Regions from separate parts of the Nocardioides sp. Z30_9 genome, predicted to be linked through region 1. Evidence: riboswitches for the same ligand, from Rfam matches in the RefSeq annotation. Region 1 holds a riboswitch; each other region holds the start of a gene.
The links. Region 1 has a riboswitch for cyclic di-AMP ahead of AC4BGB_RS12345 (C40 family peptidase). Riboswitches for the same ligand answer to the same signal wherever they lie in the genome.
Positions count from the first base shown of each region.

Region 1 (5,482 bases):
CCGCCTCGAGGGCCTCGGAGAACTTGCCCAGCGCGGAGACCGTGGCGTCGCTGACCCCCTCGGGCCGTCGGTGCTCGGGCAGCTGGGCGGACCCCGTCGGGTCGGGAGGCGGTGTCATCGGCTCGGAGTACCCGGCCCGGACCGGACGCAAACGAGCGCCTGTCCCGGGGTGGACCCCCACGTGGCACCACAAGGGACCTGGGTACTAGGTGCGCGTGGCTAGTTTGGCGGGGCCACTCCAGGCCACTCCGGGCCACTGCGGACACACCGAGAGGACCCTCATGTCGGAGCACCAAGGTCACGACCTCGAGCAGGACAAGGTCGTCAAGATCATGCGAGGCGACCGCTTCTGCATGCTCACCTCGGTCGGTGTCGCCGACCAGGGCCGGCTGCACTCCCACCCGATGACGCCGCAGGAGGTCACCGACGGCGGCGACGTGTGGTTCTTCGTCGACGCCACCAGCGAGCAGGCCGCGAACGTGCAGGCCGAGAAGCGGGTCAACCTCGCGTTCGCCGACGGCTCCACCTGGCTCTCGGTCTCCGGCCACGCCAGCCTCCACCGGGACCGGGCGAAGATCGACGAGCTGTGGAACCCGGTCGTCGAGGCGTGGTTCCCCGACGGCAAGGACTCCGGGAACGTGCAGCTGATGCTGGTCGAGGCCGACTCCGCGGAGTACTGGGACAGCCCCGGAGGCCGGGTCGCCACGGCGCTGGCGTTCGTGAAGTCGAAGGTCACCGGCGACGAGCCCGACGTGGGGAAGAACGCCACCGTCGACCTCTGAGGCACGTCTCAGCAAAATCATATCAATTGGTGATATGACGGACACCCGCTCCGGCGTCCTATTAGTCTTGTGCGGTCGAACACCGCCCGGGACCGCCGAATCCTGCCCAGTCCCGGGTGTCCAACCGAACTCCTGGGGCAGGAGCGGGGGACCCACAGGTTCCATGCATCGGCTCCTCCGGGGGCCGGGGCTCGGGGTGAAGTCACGAGACTGTGACGGAGCACTTTCAGCTCCAACCCGACAGCTGACCCCGCAGGCGTCGGAAGGACTCCTGTGCCCAGCAACGCCCCCCTCCACAAGCCCCTCTCGCGATACCTGCTGCTCCCGGCCCTGTCGCTGCTGCTCCTGATCGGCCTCTCCCTCGTCGGACCCGCCGCCACGGCCGCCCCTGCTCCGGCCCCCTCGCCGAACCCCTCGTCCGGGCCCGGCACCGCCACCGCCGACCACAGCGCCGAGCGCAAGCACAAGAAGAAGGCCAAGAAGAAGAAGGCCGGCAAGAAGAACACCGCTCGCAAGCTGCGGGCCAAGAAGCTCCGGGCGAAGAAGGCCCGGGCCGCCAAGGTCCGGGCCCAGAAGATCCGGGCCAAGAAGATCCGGGCCAAGAAGGCGCGCCAGGCCAAGAAGCGGGCCGCCGCGGCGGCCGCGGCCGCCCAGCCGGCGGCCACGGGTGCCAGCCGCGTCGACCGCGCCATGAAGATCGCTGTCCAGCAGGTCGGTGACCCCTACAAGTGGGGTGCCTCCGGTCCCGGATCCTTCGACTGCTCCGGGCTGATGCAGTACAGCTTCGCCAAGGCCGGCATCAAGATCCCCCGCACCGCCGCTGCCCAGTCCGGCCGCGCACACCGCATCGCCCGCAGCAAGATGCGCCCCGGCGACCTCCTGTACTTCACCCGCGGCGGCCGGGTCTACCACACCGCCATGTTCCTGCGGTGGAAGCAGGGAACTCCCCAGATCGTGCACGCACCCGGCTCGGGCAAGAAGGTCCGCTTCGACACGCCCTTCTCCAACAGCTGGTTCGCCGGAAGCATGCGCTGACCGACCTACGCTGGGTCCATGACGACCCAGGATCTCGGGAGCGACCGGGCCCTCACCGCCGAGGAGCCCCTGCTGGTCGAGGACGAGCTGGGCGGGTTGTTCGAGACCTCACCGGCCCGGGTGGAGCGCACCTCGGCGGCCGCCGAGGTCGGCTTCATCGCCGGGCTGGTCGCCTTCCTGGCCACGCCCTTCTCACTGATGCTCGCGGTCTGTGTCGGACTGGGGGCCCTCGGCCTGGTCAGCTCGGTGATCGGCCTCGCCAAGGCGAGCCGGCGCGGCGTCTCCGGAAGCCTGCTGGCGTCGCTGGGCATGGTGATCTCCCTGATCGCGCTGGCCCTGGTCGGCCTGCGCTACCTCGGCATCGACACCGCCGTCGGCGACGGCGCCGTCCCCACGCTGGTCGACTGGCTCACCGCGCTCAACGACCTGCTGCCGCCCCCCTGAGTCGCTGCCATGGGCCAGAAGTTCACCACGGTCGAGGATTACCTCGACTCCCTCGGGCCCGAGGTCAGGGAGGTGCTCGAGGCGGTCCGGGCGACCATCCACGCCGCCCTGCCCGGTGCGCAGGACACGATCAGCTACAACATCCCGACCGTCGTGCTCGACGGTCGCCGGGTGGTCCACTACGCCGGGTGGAAGCACCACGTCAGCCTCTACCCGGCGCCGGAGGACCCCGACCTCGCCGAGGAGGTCGCGCCGTACGCCGGCGGCAAGGGGACCCTGAAGTTCCCGCTCGACCGGCCGGTGCCGCACGACCTCGTGGCCCGGGTGGTGCGCTCGCTCAGCGCCGGGTAGCGGTGGCCAGGAGGTACTCCCACTCCATCGGTCCGGCGCCGGCTCCTGCCTGCTCCGCGAGCTCGTCGAGGTCGCGGTCCAGCGCGGCGCACCTCTCCGGGTCGTCGGCGTTCGCCTTGTAGACCGCGATCGTGGGTCCGTAGCGGCTCTTGAAGAACTCGCGGAAACCGGCGGGGGACTCGAACCGGTCCACGGCCAGGGTGCGCCGGGTGAGCTCGAGGCCGTCGACGCCCTGACCGAGCAGGTCGCGCAGGTGGTCCTCGGAGCCCCACAGCGGGGGCGGCTGCGCACCGGGAGGTGGCGGCGGCGCGTAGGGCTTCATCGTGGCGAACATCCGGCCGATGAACCCCTCCGGGGTCCAGCTGACCAGGCCGATCCGGCCGCCGGGGCGGCACACCCGCAACAGCTCGTCGGCCGCCTGCTGGTGGTGCGGGGCGAACATCACGCCCACGCACGAGATCACCGCGTCGAAGGCCGCGTCCTCGTAGGGCAGGTGCTCGGCGTCGGCCTCCTGCCAGTCGATGGACAGGTCGGCGTCCGCGACTGCCCGACCGGCGTCGAGCAGGTCGGGGGTGAGGTCGCTGGCGACGACCTCGGCGCCGGCCCTCGCCGCCGGGACCGAGGCATTGCCGCTCCCGGCGGCCACGTCGAGGACCCGGTCGCCCGGCGCGAGGCCGACCGCGTCGACCAGGACCGGACCGAGCTCGGCGATGACCTCGCTGGCGACCGAGGGGTAGTCCCCCATCGCCCAGACCCTGCGGAGCCGGTCCTTGAGCTCCGCGTCGGCCGTGACGTCGTTTCCGGTGGAGGTTTGGCTGCTCATCTGTGTACTCCCTCGTGGTTTTCGAATACCCCCACATTCGGTCGGCGGCGGGCGCCGATCCAGTTCCGGATCTGTACCGGCACGGGTACTGAATCTGTACTGGCCCTCGGCCCGGATCGGGCGTCTACTGGTGGCCGGGTGAAGGGAGCAGCCGATGTCCGGCTATGGCCAGTTCTGTCCGGTCGCCAAGGCGATGGAGGTCCTCGACGAGCGGTGGACCCTGCTCGTCGTCCGCGAGCTGTTGGCCGGGAGCACCCGGTTCAACGAGCTGCGACGCGGCAACCCGAGGATGTCTCCCGCGCTGCTCTCCAAACGGCTGCGCACCCTGGAGCGGGCCGGCATCGTCCGCCGGGAGCTGGTCGGGTCGCACGCGTCGTACGAGCTCACCGAGAGCGGCCGCGACCTGATGGACGTGGTGCTGGCCCTGGGGATGTGGGGCACGCGCTGGATCGGGGAGCTGGGCGACCAGGACCTCGACCCGCACCTGCTGATGTGGGACATCAAGCGCAACCTCGCGATCGACGAGTGGCCGCGCACGCGGAGCGTGGTGGGACTGCGGTTCAGCGACGTGCCGCCGCGCGTCGGGTCCTGGTGGCTGATGGTCGACGGCGGCGAGGCGGACGCCTGCGACTTCGACCCCGGGTTCGAGCAGGCCGCCTCGGTGCGCACCACGCTGCGCACGCTCACCGAGGTCTGGCGCGGAGACCGGTCCTGGGACCAGGCGATGAGGACCGGGCTGCTCGCGATCGAGGCCTCCAGCGACGTACGCCGCTCGCTGCCCCGCTGGGTGGGCCAGAGCCGGTTCGCCGCGGTGAGCCGCTGACCCTCGGTTCACGGCGCGGGTGGGTCCGGGCGGTATCGTCGCGCGGTGAACCGACGCTTCCTGATTCGCCGCAACCTCGCCCGCCTGCTGCTGCGGGTGGCCGGCTGGAAGACCGTGGGCACCGTTCCGGAGCGGGCGGTCCTCGTCGGTGCCCCGCACACCTCCAACTGGGACTGGGTGATCACCCTGCTCCTGGGCTGGGACTACGACCTCCAGATCAAGCTGCTGGTCAAGCAGGAGTTCTTCAGGGGCCCGCTCGGTCCCCTGCTGCGCGCCTCCGGCTCGGTCCCGCTGGACCGCGACCAGCCGGCGGAGACGATCAACGCGCTGCTGCGCGAGGCCGAGGGCGACGAGCCGTTCGTGCTGGGCCTCGCTGCCGAGGGCACCCGAGGCAAGGGCGAGTACTGGAAGTCCGGCTTCTACCGGATCGCCGAGCAGACCGGGTTGCCCATCACCCTCGCCTTCCTCGACGCCCCCACCCGCACCGTGGGCTGGGGTCCCACGTTCACCCCGAGCGGCAACGTGCGCGCCGACATGGATCTCGTCCGCGAGTTCTACGCCGACAAGCGCGGGATCCGCCCCGACTCGTTCACCACGCCGCGGCTGCGCGAGGAGCCCGAGGCATAGCGCGCTCGCTCATCTGGATCTGCGCCGGGCTCCGGGTCACGGGGTCGGGCTCTGGCAGTACTTCATCGCCTTCGCGTTCATCGCCCGGAGCTCGGCCGGGGAGTGCTTCTTGCGCAGCTCGTCCAGGGCCACGTAGTTGGGCCAGAAGATCTTCTTGCTCGCCTTGCTGCCCGGTGTCAGTGCCTGTGGGGAGAGCCACTCGTCGAGGTACTTCAGGTCGCCGAGCAACCGGTCCGCGCGGCGCGTGGGGACGAGCCTGGACCCCTTGTCCAGGAAGCAGCCGTCGTTGCCGAAGGGGTAGCTGTCGAAGTCGACGGCCGGCCACCAGGCGGGTCCGCCTCCCGGACGGAAGCCGCGCACCTGGACCGTGCGCCGTACGACGATGGGATAGGTCTCCCCGGCCACGGTGACCGGGGTCCGCGTGAAGGTCTGCAGGCCGATCCACAGGATCGGCGCCGCGTTGCCGGCATCGTCGGTGCCGCTGTTCTCACCCCACTGCCAGCGCGCGTCGATGATCTCCGGCTCGCCGAGCTCGGCCTCCCTGGGGAACAGGTTGACCGCCTCGTGCGCCCAGGAGCCGAGGACCTTCCTGCGCAA
Region 1 is NZ_JBZAJF010000002.1:336,185-341,666, reverse strand. It holds gene AC4BGB_RS12355 (hypothetical protein) at 1-118, opposite strand, end outside; gene AC4BGB_RS12350 (pyridoxamine 5'-phosphate oxidase family protein) at 282-782, shown strand; cyclic di-AMP (ydaO/yuaA leader) riboswitch at 897-1,053, shown strand; gene AC4BGB_RS12345 (C40 family peptidase) at 1,056-1,817, shown strand; gene AC4BGB_RS12340 (hypothetical protein) at 1,836-2,261, shown strand; gene AC4BGB_RS12335 (iron chaperone) at 2,271-2,612, shown strand; gene AC4BGB_RS12330 (class I SAM-dependent methyltransferase) at 2,599-3,435, opposite strand; gene AC4BGB_RS12325 (winged helix-turn-helix transcriptional regulator) at 3,590-4,258, shown strand; gene AC4BGB_RS12320 (1-acyl-sn-glycerol-3-phosphate acyltransferase) at 4,304-4,885, shown strand; gene AC4BGB_RS12315 (hypothetical protein) at 4,922-5,482, opposite strand, start outside.

Region 2 (5,482 bases), on a different contig from region 1:
AGTCAGACCGGCAGAAGTCACGGAACTAAGCGGCGACGCTCAGCTCCCTTCGCGTCTTGATCCAGCCGTCGATGCTGTCCCACACCCAGATCCCGAGGGCCCCGACCACGACTCCGGCATTGACCAGGCCGGGGTCGAACTCGGGCCAGCTGCTCTGGACCTCGGCGACCATCGCCGGGTTCAGCAGCCGGTCGGTGGCCGCGAGGTAGACGAACGGGGCCGCGAAGACGGCGCCCAGCACGACGTTGACGGTCGCGAGCCTCGGGGACCAGCCGGAGAGGCGGTACTTCAGGACCTCGAAGACGGCCTCGGCAGCGAGGAGCACGAAGATCAACGGGAGCCAGAAGGTCCACAGGTCGGGATCGAGCGCGGGGATGTCGTCGCCGATGTGCGACCCGAAGTGCTGCCAGACCAGTGCGGCTCCAAGGAGCCCGATCCACACCAGGGTGGAGACCAGCTCACCCAACGAGCCGTGCGCTCCGCGGGGGAGCTCGGGCAGCTGCTCGGGCTCCCAGTCGACCTTCATCGTGTCGCGCAGGTCGTCGGTCGAGATGCCTCGTTCGGTGAGCACGAAGGCCAGGGTGACCCAGAAGAAGACGTGCAGGGCGACCGTGAGGGACACCCAGACGGTTTCGCCGATGACCCCGCCGATGGAGCTGCCGTCGATGGTCGCGATGACCGCGATGACGACCGCCACGACGGGGACGATCGAGGAGAGCAGCGGCTTGAGCACCCGTACGTAGGCCGGGTAGAGCTCCGGCCCGATCAGGTACAGCCGCCTCCCGGTGTAGCCGGCCGCCAGCCGGTCAGGGTCGCCGAGCTCCTCGAGTGCGGCGTACTCCGCCCGGCTCGCCGGCAGTCCCGAGGAGTGCTGCAGCGACTCCACCCGGTCGGTGATGCTCGCGCGCAGCTCCTCGGCAACGTCGGCCCGCTGGTCCTCGGGCAGGGTGCGGGTGACGGCGTGGACGTACCTCTCGGTGAGGTCGGAACGCCCGGGGGACTGGTCCTGGGTCTGCATCTAGGTCACCTCAGCTTCTCGATCGATGTGTGCAGGGCCTGCCACTCGTCGAGAAGGTCCTGCAGCAGGGCCTCTCCCTCCGCGCTGACCCGGTAGAACTTGCGCGGCCGCGACTCCTCGGTGTTCCACTCACTGGTGAGCAGTCCCTGCTTCTCGAGGCGTCGCAGCAGCGGATACAGCGTGTTCCCGTCCACCCCGAACCCCGCGTCGGCGAGGGACTCCAGCAGGGCATAGCCGTACGTCGGACGCCGCAGCGTCGCGAGTGCGGCCATCACCACGGTGCCGCGGCGCAGCTCCTGCAGGTGTGCGGCGAGGACGTCGTCTGGCATGTGCTGAACATTAGTGTGTCTCACACACCATTGTCCAGGGCACTACACCAGACGACGTACTGGCGATCGATCGAGCCGGTCCCGCCGGCTCAGCGCACCCCGATGCGCTTGGAGCAGGACGGCCAGGCGCGCCAGCCCTGGTTGTTCTTGATCCGCTTGGCGACGCGGACCTGCTGGCGCTTGGTGGCCTTGTGGGCGTTGGAGGCGTACTTCTTGCCGCCGTGCCCGCGCCAGGTGCGCGGGCTGATCTGGAGCCCGCCGTAGTAGCCGTTGCCGGTGTTGACGTGCCAGCGGCCGCCGGACTCGCACTTGGCCAGCCGGGTCCAGGTCTTCATCGTGGCGGCCTCGGCCGGCGCGACCAGGCTTCCCCCGATGAGGATGGCGGTGGTGAACGCGACCAGGAGGGTCGCTGAGAGCGTGCGCATGCGCATGGGTGGTTCCTCCGTGCGCCTGCGAGGTTAGCTGTCGGGTTCGGGCTGAAGGTGCCCGGCCAAAGGTGATGGCTTCACCCCAGAGGGTCGTGTCTCCACGACCCGGGAAAGTGGGTTCCCCGCTCTTGTCCGCTGATTGGTAGAGGGCCCTCCGCGCGGACAGGACTCGGCGACGACGGGGGCGTCCCGGTCCTCCGGGACGCGTCACCTTAGGCGCAGCCTCCTGAGGCGGGCAAGCCCACGGGACGATCGGCGTTTCGGCAGTCTCCGAGCCACCCGTACAGTTCGAAGCGACCGAGAACACAGTGCGAAGCGACCAGAAAGTCAGCCGCCGCCCGGGTGCGGCGCGACGCGAAGGGACCCGATGACGAACCTCAGCCGTGGGAAGACCGCACCAGCACCGCAGACCGAGGAGCACCTGCACCTCGCAGACCGCTTCGTCGCGCACAACTACTACCCCCTCCAGGTCGTGCTGGCCGAGGCGGAGGGTTCCTGGGTGACCGATGTCGACGGGCGCCGCTACCTCGACTGCCTGGCCGGTTACTCCGCGCTGAACTTCGGCCACCGCCACCCCGGCCTGATCCAGGCGGCGCGTGACCAGCTCGACCGGGTGACCCTGACCAGCCGGGCCTTCCACAACGACCAGCTCGGGCCGTTCTGCCGCGACCTCGCCGCTCTGGCCGGAATGGACCGGGTGCTGCCGATGAACACCGGCGCCGAGGCCGTGGAGACCGCGATCAAGGTCGCGCGCAAGTGGGGCTACGACCTCAAGGGGCTGCCGGCGAACCAGGCCAACATCGTCGTGGCGGGCGACAACTTCCACGGGCGCACCACCACGATCGTCAGCTTCTCCACCGACCCGCTGGCGCGGGAGGGCTTCGGCCCGTTCACCCCCGGCTTCCGGGTCGTCCCGTACGGCGACGCCGCCGCGATGCGCGACGCGATCGACGCCGAGACGGTCGCCGTGCTGATCGAGCCGATCCAGGGCGAGGCGGGCGTGATCATCCCCCCGGCCGGTTACCTGCAGGCCGTCCGGGACATGTGCACCGAGCTCGACGTGCTCTTCATCGCCGATGAGATCCAGTCCGGTCTCGGCCGCACCGGCACCACCTTCGCCTGCGAGGTCGAGGGCGTGGTCCCGGACATGTACGTGCTCGGCAAGGCTCTCGGCGGCGGGATCATTCCCGTCTCCGCGGTCGTCTCCTCCGACGAGGTCCTCGGTGTGCTCCACCCCGGCAACCACGGGTCCACCTTCGGCGGCAACCCGCTGGGAGCCGCCGTCGGCCACGCCGTGGTCAAGCTGCTCGAGACCGGCGAGATCCAGGAGCGCGTGCGCGAGCTGGAGGTGGTCCTCGAGACAGGCCTGGAGAAGCTGGTCGGCGACGGGATCGTCGCGGTGCGCACCCGGGGCCTGTGGGCCGGGGTCGACATCGAGCCCGGGCTGATGAGCGGCCGGGAGACCTCCGAGCGAATGCTGGCCAAGGGCGTGCTCGTCAAGGACACCCACGGGTCGACGATCCGGCTGGCGCCGCCGCTGACGATCGAGACCGAAGAGCTCGAGTGGATGATCGACCAGCTGCGCGACGTGGTGACCGAGGCCCATGGCTGACCTCCTCGACCCTGCTCTCGACCCTGCTCTCAACGGGGGTCTCGCTCGGGGTCCGCTCGGGGTACGCCGGGCCGGGGTGCTGCTCCACATCACCTCGCTGACCTCGGGTGACCTCGGGCCGCAGGCCTACCGGTTCGTGGACTTCCTCGCCGCCGCAGGCTGCACGGTCTGGCAGGTGCTCCCGCTCGTGCCGACGCACCAGGGGGACGGCTCGCCGTACAACGCGATCTCGGCGATGGCCGGCAACCCCGACCTGCTCAGCCCCGAGCTGCGCGAGGAGCGCGGCCTGGTCTCGCCGGGCTCGATGACCGCCGAGCAGCGGCTGGCGTGCGCGCGCTGGTGCGAGCAGAACGCCTCCTGGCTGGAGCCGTTCGTGCAGTTCACGGTGCTGCGCCAGGCGCTCGGTGGCATCCCGTGGACGACGTGGGAGCCGGGACTGCGCGACCGGGACCCCGTGCGGGTGGCCCAGGTGCTGGAGTCGCGGGCCTCCGATGTGGAGCGGCTGCGCTTCGAGCAGTGGGTCTTCGCGATCCAGTGGGCCGAGCTGCACGCCTACGCAGCCTCCAAGGGGGTGCTGCTGTTCGGTGACCTGCCGATCTTCGTCTCCCACGACAGCGCCGACGTCTGGGCCCATCGCGAGCTGTTCCTGCTCGACGAGGAGGGCAACCCGACGACGGTGACCGGCGTGCCGCCGGACTACTTCGCGGCGGACGGGCAGCGGTGGAACAACCCGCACTACGACTGGGCGGCGATGGCCGCCGACGGGTTCGCCTGGTGGCGGCAGCGGATCGCCCGCCAGCGGGAGCTCTTCGACCTCGTCCGGATCGACCACTTCCGCGGCTTCGAGGCCGCCTGGCACGTACCGGCCGAGGCGGAGACCGCCAAGGACGGCCACTGGGTCAAGGGTCCTGCCCGGGAGGTGCTCGCCGCCCTGGTGGAGGCCGCCGGACCGGGGACCCTGGTCGCCGAGGACCTCGGCGTGATCACCGACGAGGTAACCGAGCTGCGGCTCGAGTTCGGGCTGCCGGGGATGAAGGTGCTCCAGTTCGCCTTCGACGGGGAGGGCGACAACCCCTACCTGCCGCACCTGCACGGTGAGGAGAGCGTCGTCTACACCGGCACCCACGACAACGACACGACGCTCGGGTGGTGGAGCGCGCTCGACGAGCCGACCCGCAGGCGGGTGCTGGAGTCGGTGCAGGCCCAGGTGCCGGCGCAGACCCCGGGGGACGGGGAGTTGTCGGGGGATGGGGAGATGCCGTGGGCGCTGATCCGGCTGGCGCTGTCCTCCACGGCCCGGCTCGCGGTGGTGCCGGCCCAGGACCTGCTCGAGCTCGGCGCGGAGGCACGGATGAACACCCCGGGGACCGACGAGGGCAACTGGGCCTGGCGCGCCCCCAGGGGTGCGTTCAGCGATGCGATCGCCCAGCGGATGCGGGCGCTCGTGGTCGCGTCGGGACGGTTGCCAGCCGAAGCCGAGCAGGAGCTCACCGGATGAACCGCCTGAATATCTAACAAATCGGATGTTTCACCCATATCCTGATGCCCTATCAGGACAGGGGGGGACGCCGATGCCGGTGCGCGTTGCGGTGTCCCGCGATATCCCGGGTCCCGAGGAGACCCTTCCCGAGGCCCTGACCCGGCTGTCGCGTCGGTGGCACGTCTTCGCCGACGTCCCCCGGCCCGGACGCGGCAAGGAGAACATCGACCGGGTGCTGGTCGGTCCCCAGGGAGTCTTCGTGGTGGACACCCTGGAGGTCTTCGGCGAGGTGGGTGTCCGCGGGGGGATGGTGCTCAAGAACGGTCGCCGGCACCCCCGGGCCACCGCGAACGCCGTGCGGTCGGCGAAGGCGGTACGCGCACTGGTGCCCTCGCTGGATGCGGGCCCGAGCAGCGGCAGGAACAGCGTGGTCGTGCCGGTGGTGTGCGTCACCGGCTCGCTGGCGTTCGCGGCCCGCGCCGGGACGGTGCTGGTCTGCTCGCCCGGGCACCTGGTGGAGGAGATCACCTCCGGCCCCGAGGTCCTGTCCGCGCAAGTGGTGCACCGGACCGCGTCGCTGCTCGGGCCGATGCCGCTGCCGCTGGTGGCCCTGCA
Region 2 is NZ_JBZAJF010000001.1:1,373,923-1,379,404, reverse strand. It holds gene AC4BGB_RS06740 (permease prefix domain 1-containing protein) at 26-1,018, opposite strand; gene AC4BGB_RS06735 (PadR family transcriptional regulator) at 1,024-1,347, opposite strand; gene AC4BGB_RS06730 (transglycosylase family protein) at 1,437-1,778, opposite strand; cyclic di-AMP (ydaO/yuaA leader) riboswitch at 1,783-1,930, opposite strand; gene rocD (ornithine--oxo-acid transaminase) at 2,143-3,387, shown strand; gene malQ (4-alpha-glucanotransferase) at 3,380-4,885, shown strand; gene AC4BGB_RS06715 (nuclease-related domain-containing protein) at 4,959-5,482, shown strand, end outside.
Region 2: another riboswitch for cyclic di-AMP. It lies ahead of AC4BGB_RS06730 (transglycosylase family protein); the one in region 1 lies ahead of AC4BGB_RS12345 (C40 family peptidase).

Region 3 (5,482 bases), on a different contig from region 1:
GCGTGGCCTACCCGTTCCGGATGCTGACGCTGATGCTGTCGCTTCCCTTCCACGCCTTCCTCGGCGTCACGATCATGGGCCAGACCCAGCTGATCGGGGGGGACTGGTACCCCAAGCTGGGCGAGACGCTGTCGTGGCTCCCGGACCCCCGCGACGACCAGCACCTGGCCGGCGGCATCCTGTGGGCCTCGGGCGACCTGATCGCACTGATCCTGTTCGGTGTGCTCTTCGCCCAGTGGGTGCGTTCGTCCATCCAGGAGGGGAAGCGGGAGGACCGGCGGCTGGACCGCCTGGAGCGGCTCCAATCCACCTCCTCCGCCGCCGAGTCCAACCGGTAGCATCGTCCGCGTGACCAGCCAGCCCGCGCCCTTGAAGGTGCTCGTCTACAGCGACGACCGCGACACTCGCCAGCAGGTGATCCTGGCCCTCGGCAGGCGTCCCCACCCCGACCTTCCTCAGCTGGAGTACGTCGAGGTGGCCACCGAGCCGGTCGTCATCCAGCAGATGGATGCCGGCGGGATCGACCTGGTGATCCTGGACGGCGAGGCGGTCCCCGCAGGCGGGCTCGGCATCGCCCGCCAGCTCAAGGAGGAGATCTACGAATGTCCTCCGGTCCTGGTGCTCACCGGCCGGGTGCAGGACAACTGGCTCGCGACCTGGTCGCGCGCCGAGGGCGCCGTCGCCCACCCGCTCGACCCCATCGAGCTCGCCGAGGCCGTGACCCGGCTGCTGCGCTCGCGGGTCGCGGCGCAGGCGTGACGGTCACCCGCTGATGGGCGCGATCACGTGGCCCGAGGTGCTCGGGTCACTGGTCGGGGGCGCCGACCTGAGCTCCGAGCAGACGGCGTGGGCGATGGGGGAGATCCTCTCCGGCCAGGCGACGCCGGTACAGATCGCGGGGTTCGCCGTGGCGCTGCGCGCCAAGGGCGAGACCGTCGATGAGCTGCAGGGACTCGTGGACGCCATGTACGTGCACGCGACGCCCCTGTTCGTGCCCGGACGCGTCCTGGACGTGGTCGGCACCGGGGGAGACCGCTCGTTCTCGGTGAACATCTCCACGATGTCGGCGATCGTGGCAGCGGGAGCAGGAGCGCCGGTCGTCAAGCACGGCAACCGCTCCGCCTCGAGCAAGGCGGGCAGCGCGGACGTGCTCGAGCAGCTCGGCATCCGCCTCGACCTCACGGCCGACGAGGTCGCCCGCGTCGGTGCCGACGCCGGCATCACCTTCTGCTTCGCAGCGGCCTTCCACCCGGCACTGCGGCATGCCGCGACGGCTCGCAGCCAGCTCGGCATCGGCACCACCTTCAACTTCCTGGGCCCGATCGCGAATCCCGCGAAGCCCGAGGCACAGGCCATCGGGTGCGCCGACCGGGCGATGGCCCCGGTGATGGCGGGCGTGTTCGCCCGTCGCGGCGTGGACGCCTGGGTCTTCCGGGGCGACGACGGGCTGGACGAGCTCACCACGACCACCACCTCGAGCGTGTGGGCCGTCGAGGGGGGCGAGGTGGTCGAGCACACGCTGGACCCCGCCGAGCTCGGGATCCCCCGTGGCACCGCCGAGGGGCTGCGCGGCCAGGACGCGGTGTACAACGCCGGCGTGGTCCGCAGCGTGCTGGCGGGAGATACCGGCCCCGTCCGGGACGCCGTCCTGCTCAACGCCGGCGCCGCGCTCGCGGTGCACGCGGCGCAGGACGGATCGCTGGAGGAACGGCTCCTGGCGGGCATCGAGCGCGCCCGCGAGGCGATCGACTCCGGTTCGGCTCAGGCCACCCTCGACCGCTGGGTCGCAGCGACCAGCTGACCGGCGCCCAGGCGCGTGCGGGCCCTAGATATCAGTCGAGCCCGAGGGAGAACGCAGACTCCAGGTCGTGGCGCGAGTAGCTGCGGAACGCGATGTGGGTCTCGGTCTCCATCACGCCGGGGACCTTGTTGATCTGGTCGGCCACCACACGGGCGACGTCCTCGTGGTCGGTGACGCGCACGAGCGTGATCAGGTCGATCTGGCCGGTGACGCTGTAGACCTCACTGACCCCGGCCAGTGCCGCGATGGCCTCCGCGACCTCGGGGATGCGGGCGACGTCGGCCTTCACGAAGACGATGGCGGTGATCATGGGGCCAAGGTATCCCGTCGGGGCTCACGGTTCAGGGCTGGTGGACCGTGGCGAGGCTGCGGCGCTCGTCGAAGGGCTCCAGCGAGGCACGTGAGGTCTCCACGGCGTCGTGCAGGGCCAGGTGACGGGTGGCGCCGCGGACCGGGCAGGTCCACTCGCCCTCGACGTGCACCAGGCGTACGCCGGGCTGCTCGAGCCAGCGCAGGATCTGCTCGGACTCCTCCGCGCTCGCCGAGGGGGTCGGCCCGGGGCCGCCGAGCACGGTCTCGGCGGACCCGCGCAGCTGCGTGACCCACTCGCCGGCATGGGCATCGGCGGGGATCACCCCGGCAGCGGCCAGCCTGCCGTGGCGCACGACGTGCACCGCCCACCGGTGGTCGTCCTCGCGGCGGGCGGCGACGAGCTCGGCGCACGAGGACAGGGAACCCAGGCGCTGGGTGCGTGCGGCCGCCCTGAGGAACGCGGAGAGCCGGTCGCGATGGACTCCGGCCTCCTCGAACCTCTCGTCCTCGGCGAGGCGGTTCATCCGCGCCGTGAGCGAGTCCACCACGTCGTCGGCGCGGTGCAGCAGGTTCTCGCGCACCCGGGTGACGAGGTCGGCGTAGTGGTCCATCGAGATGCTGCCGTCGCACGGGGACAGGCACCGGCCCATCTCCGCCAGCACGCAGGCGGAGCGCGTCGGGGTGATCGGCAGGCGGTCGCTGCACTGCCGGATCGGGAAGGCCTCGTGCAGCGCGGACAGGCACTTCTCCGCGACCCGGCGCGAGCTGAACGGACCGAGGTAGTCGGCGCCGTCCTCGGCGATCTTGCGGACCAGCGAGAGCCGGGGCCACGGCTCCACGGTCAGCTTGAGCCAGTGCACCTTCTCCGGGTGCCGGCTGCGGCGGTTGTAGCGGGGCTTGTGGGCGGCGATCAGGCGCAGCTCGCGCACACGGGCCTCGAGCGGGGTGGCGCACTCGATACCGGTCACCGACGCCGACAGGTTGACCATCTCGCCCATCCGCGAGCGGCTCTCCGAGGCGGTGAAGTAGGAGCGCACCCGGGTGCGGAGGTCTCGTGAGGTGCCCACGTAGAGCACCCGCTCCTGCTCGTCGCGGAACAGGTAGACGCCGGGGGAGTGCGGCAGGTGCTCGGCGAGGTGGCGCTTGCGGCGTACGGCGGGACTGACCCGCGAGGTGTAGGTGGAGAGCTCCTCGAGCGTGTGCACGCCCAGCCCGCCGAGGCGCTCCATCAGGCCGTGCAGCACGTCGACGGTCGCCCGGGCGTCGGAGAGGGCCCGGTGGTTGGGGGTGGTCGTGGACCCGAACGCCACCGCGAGCGAGCTCAGCTTGCAGTTGGGGGCGTCGTCACGGGTGATCACGCGGCGGGCGAGCCGCGCCGTGTCGAGGACCTCGAACCCCGGCCAGGGGTGCCCCTGAGCGGCGGCGAAGTGCTTGAGGAAGCCGATGTCGAAGGGCGCGTTGTGGGCCACGAGGACGCTGCCCTGGGCGAACTCGAGGAAGGCGGGCAACGCCGACTCGATCGGAGGGGAGGAAGCCACCATCGAGTTGGTGATGCCGGTGAGCACGGCGATGAAGGGCGGGATCTGCGTGTGCGGGTTGACCAGCGTCTGGAACTCGCCGAGGACCTCGCCGCTGCGCACCTTGACCGCGCCGATCTCGGTGATCATCGCCCCGCCTCGCACCGAGGCGCCGGTGGTCTCGAGGTCCACCACGCAGAAGGTGACATCACGCAGGGGGCGCCCCAGCTCGTCGAAGCTCATCTGTGCGGACCACTTGCTCACGTGGACGACGCTAGGCAGCCGCACCGACAAAAGCCGCCAGGCAGGGCCGTGGACGTGGCGAAAGCAACACTGTCGGTGGCAGGTGGTGGAGTCCGGGTATCACTTCCCCAGCACCACCCCCGAGGAGCCCACAGATGAGCGTTCACATCGACTGCGACACCTGCCTGGTGCGTGGCCTGTCCTGCCACGACTGCGTGGTGACGGTCCTGCTCGGGCCGCCTCCCGAGCTCAGCTTCGACAGCGAGGAGCAGGAGGCTCTGGGCGTTCTCGCCCAGTCAGGACTGGTGCCGCCGCTGCGCATGGTGACACCGATGTCGGGCCCCGAGGTGGAGTCCGCGTGAACATGAACACAGCCCCTTGCGCCCCTCGCCGAGTTGGCCACCGTGCGGTTTCGTGCTTAGTGTGTTGAACCTAGGGCCCTCGGACCAGCACACCGACCAGGTGAGCTCGGGGGCCGCGCCGAGTCTGAATCAGTCACTCCCGAGTGTCTGTGCCGGAGCCGGGGACCCACGTTACTTGGGGTGAATCCGGCCAACGCGTCACTGAGGTGTCGCGGAGGCTGGTAGGGCGTCTTTGGGCCCGAATCCGTCAGCTGACCTGGTAGGCGTACAGACAAAGAGGAGACCGACCGATCTTGCTCGACGGCCGGAAAAAAACCCATGCCCGAATTGCCGCGGCGGTCACGACCACGGCACTGACCACCCTCGGACTCGGCGTCGTCGCGCCAGCGCCTGCCGCAGCCGCTCCGAACGGCATCGAAGCCGTGCAGGCGAGGGTCGACCGACTCTCGGACCGCGCCGAGGCCGCCGAGAAGCGGCACGACGCCGCCAGGTCGACCCTGGTGAAGAAGCGCACGACGCTCGCGCGGGTCCGTGCCGACATCCGCCACCATCGCCAGGTGCTGGACAGCCTGCGCGCCCAGGTGGCCAGCACGGTCTCCAGCGATTCGGTGAGCGCCGCCGGCGCCTCGATCCCGGCCAAGGACCTCTCGCGCAGCGCCGACGTGCTGCTGTCCAACGTCACCTTGACCACCGAGGAGGCGGGAGCCAGCGCACAGGCCCTGGCCGACTCGAACATCAAGCTTGCGCAGCTCCACGAGCGCCGGGTGGCCGTGCGCGGCCAGGTCGACGCCCAGGCGGGCCGCGAGAAGGCGCTGCTGGAGCGCAAGCGGAGCGAGGACGCGCGGGTGGCGAACGCCAACGCGCACCTGAAGCGGCTGGAGGCGCAGGCCGAGGCTGCCCGGGTCAAGGCCGCGGCCGAGCGGCTCAAGCGTCTCGGCGGCCCGGTGCTGGCCTACGCGAAGTCGAAGATCGGCAACTCCTACGTCTACGGCGCTGCCGGGCCGTCGTCCTTCGACTGCTCCGGCCTGACCATGATGGCCTGGGCGCAGGCGGGCGTGAGCCTGCCGCACAGCTCCTCGGCGCAGTACAATTCGGGGACCCGTGTCTCCGAGAGCGAGCTGCAGCCAGGTGATCTCGTCTTCTACTACAGCCCGATCAGCCACGTCGGCATCTACATCGGCGACGGCCAGATCGTGAACGCGCTGAACCCCGGTTCCGGGGTCAAGATCTCCGGCCTGCACGACATG
Region 3 is NZ_JBZAJF010000001.1:651,882-657,363, reverse strand. It holds gene AC4BGB_RS03295 (cytochrome c oxidase assembly protein) at 1-338, shown strand, start outside; gene AC4BGB_RS03290 (Rv3143 family two-component system response regulator) at 340-759, shown strand; gene trpD (anthranilate phosphoribosyltransferase) at 773-1,801, shown strand; gene AC4BGB_RS03280 (Lrp/AsnC family transcriptional regulator) at 1,833-2,111, opposite strand; gene AC4BGB_RS03275 (DEDD exonuclease domain-containing protein) at 2,143-3,894, opposite strand; gene AC4BGB_RS03270 (hypothetical protein) at 4,029-4,235, shown strand; cyclic di-AMP (ydaO/yuaA leader) riboswitch at 4,363-4,516, shown strand; gene AC4BGB_RS03265 (C40 family peptidase) at 4,529-5,482, shown strand, end outside.
Region 3: another riboswitch for cyclic di-AMP. It lies ahead of AC4BGB_RS03265 (C40 family peptidase); the one in region 1 lies ahead of AC4BGB_RS12345 (C40 family peptidase).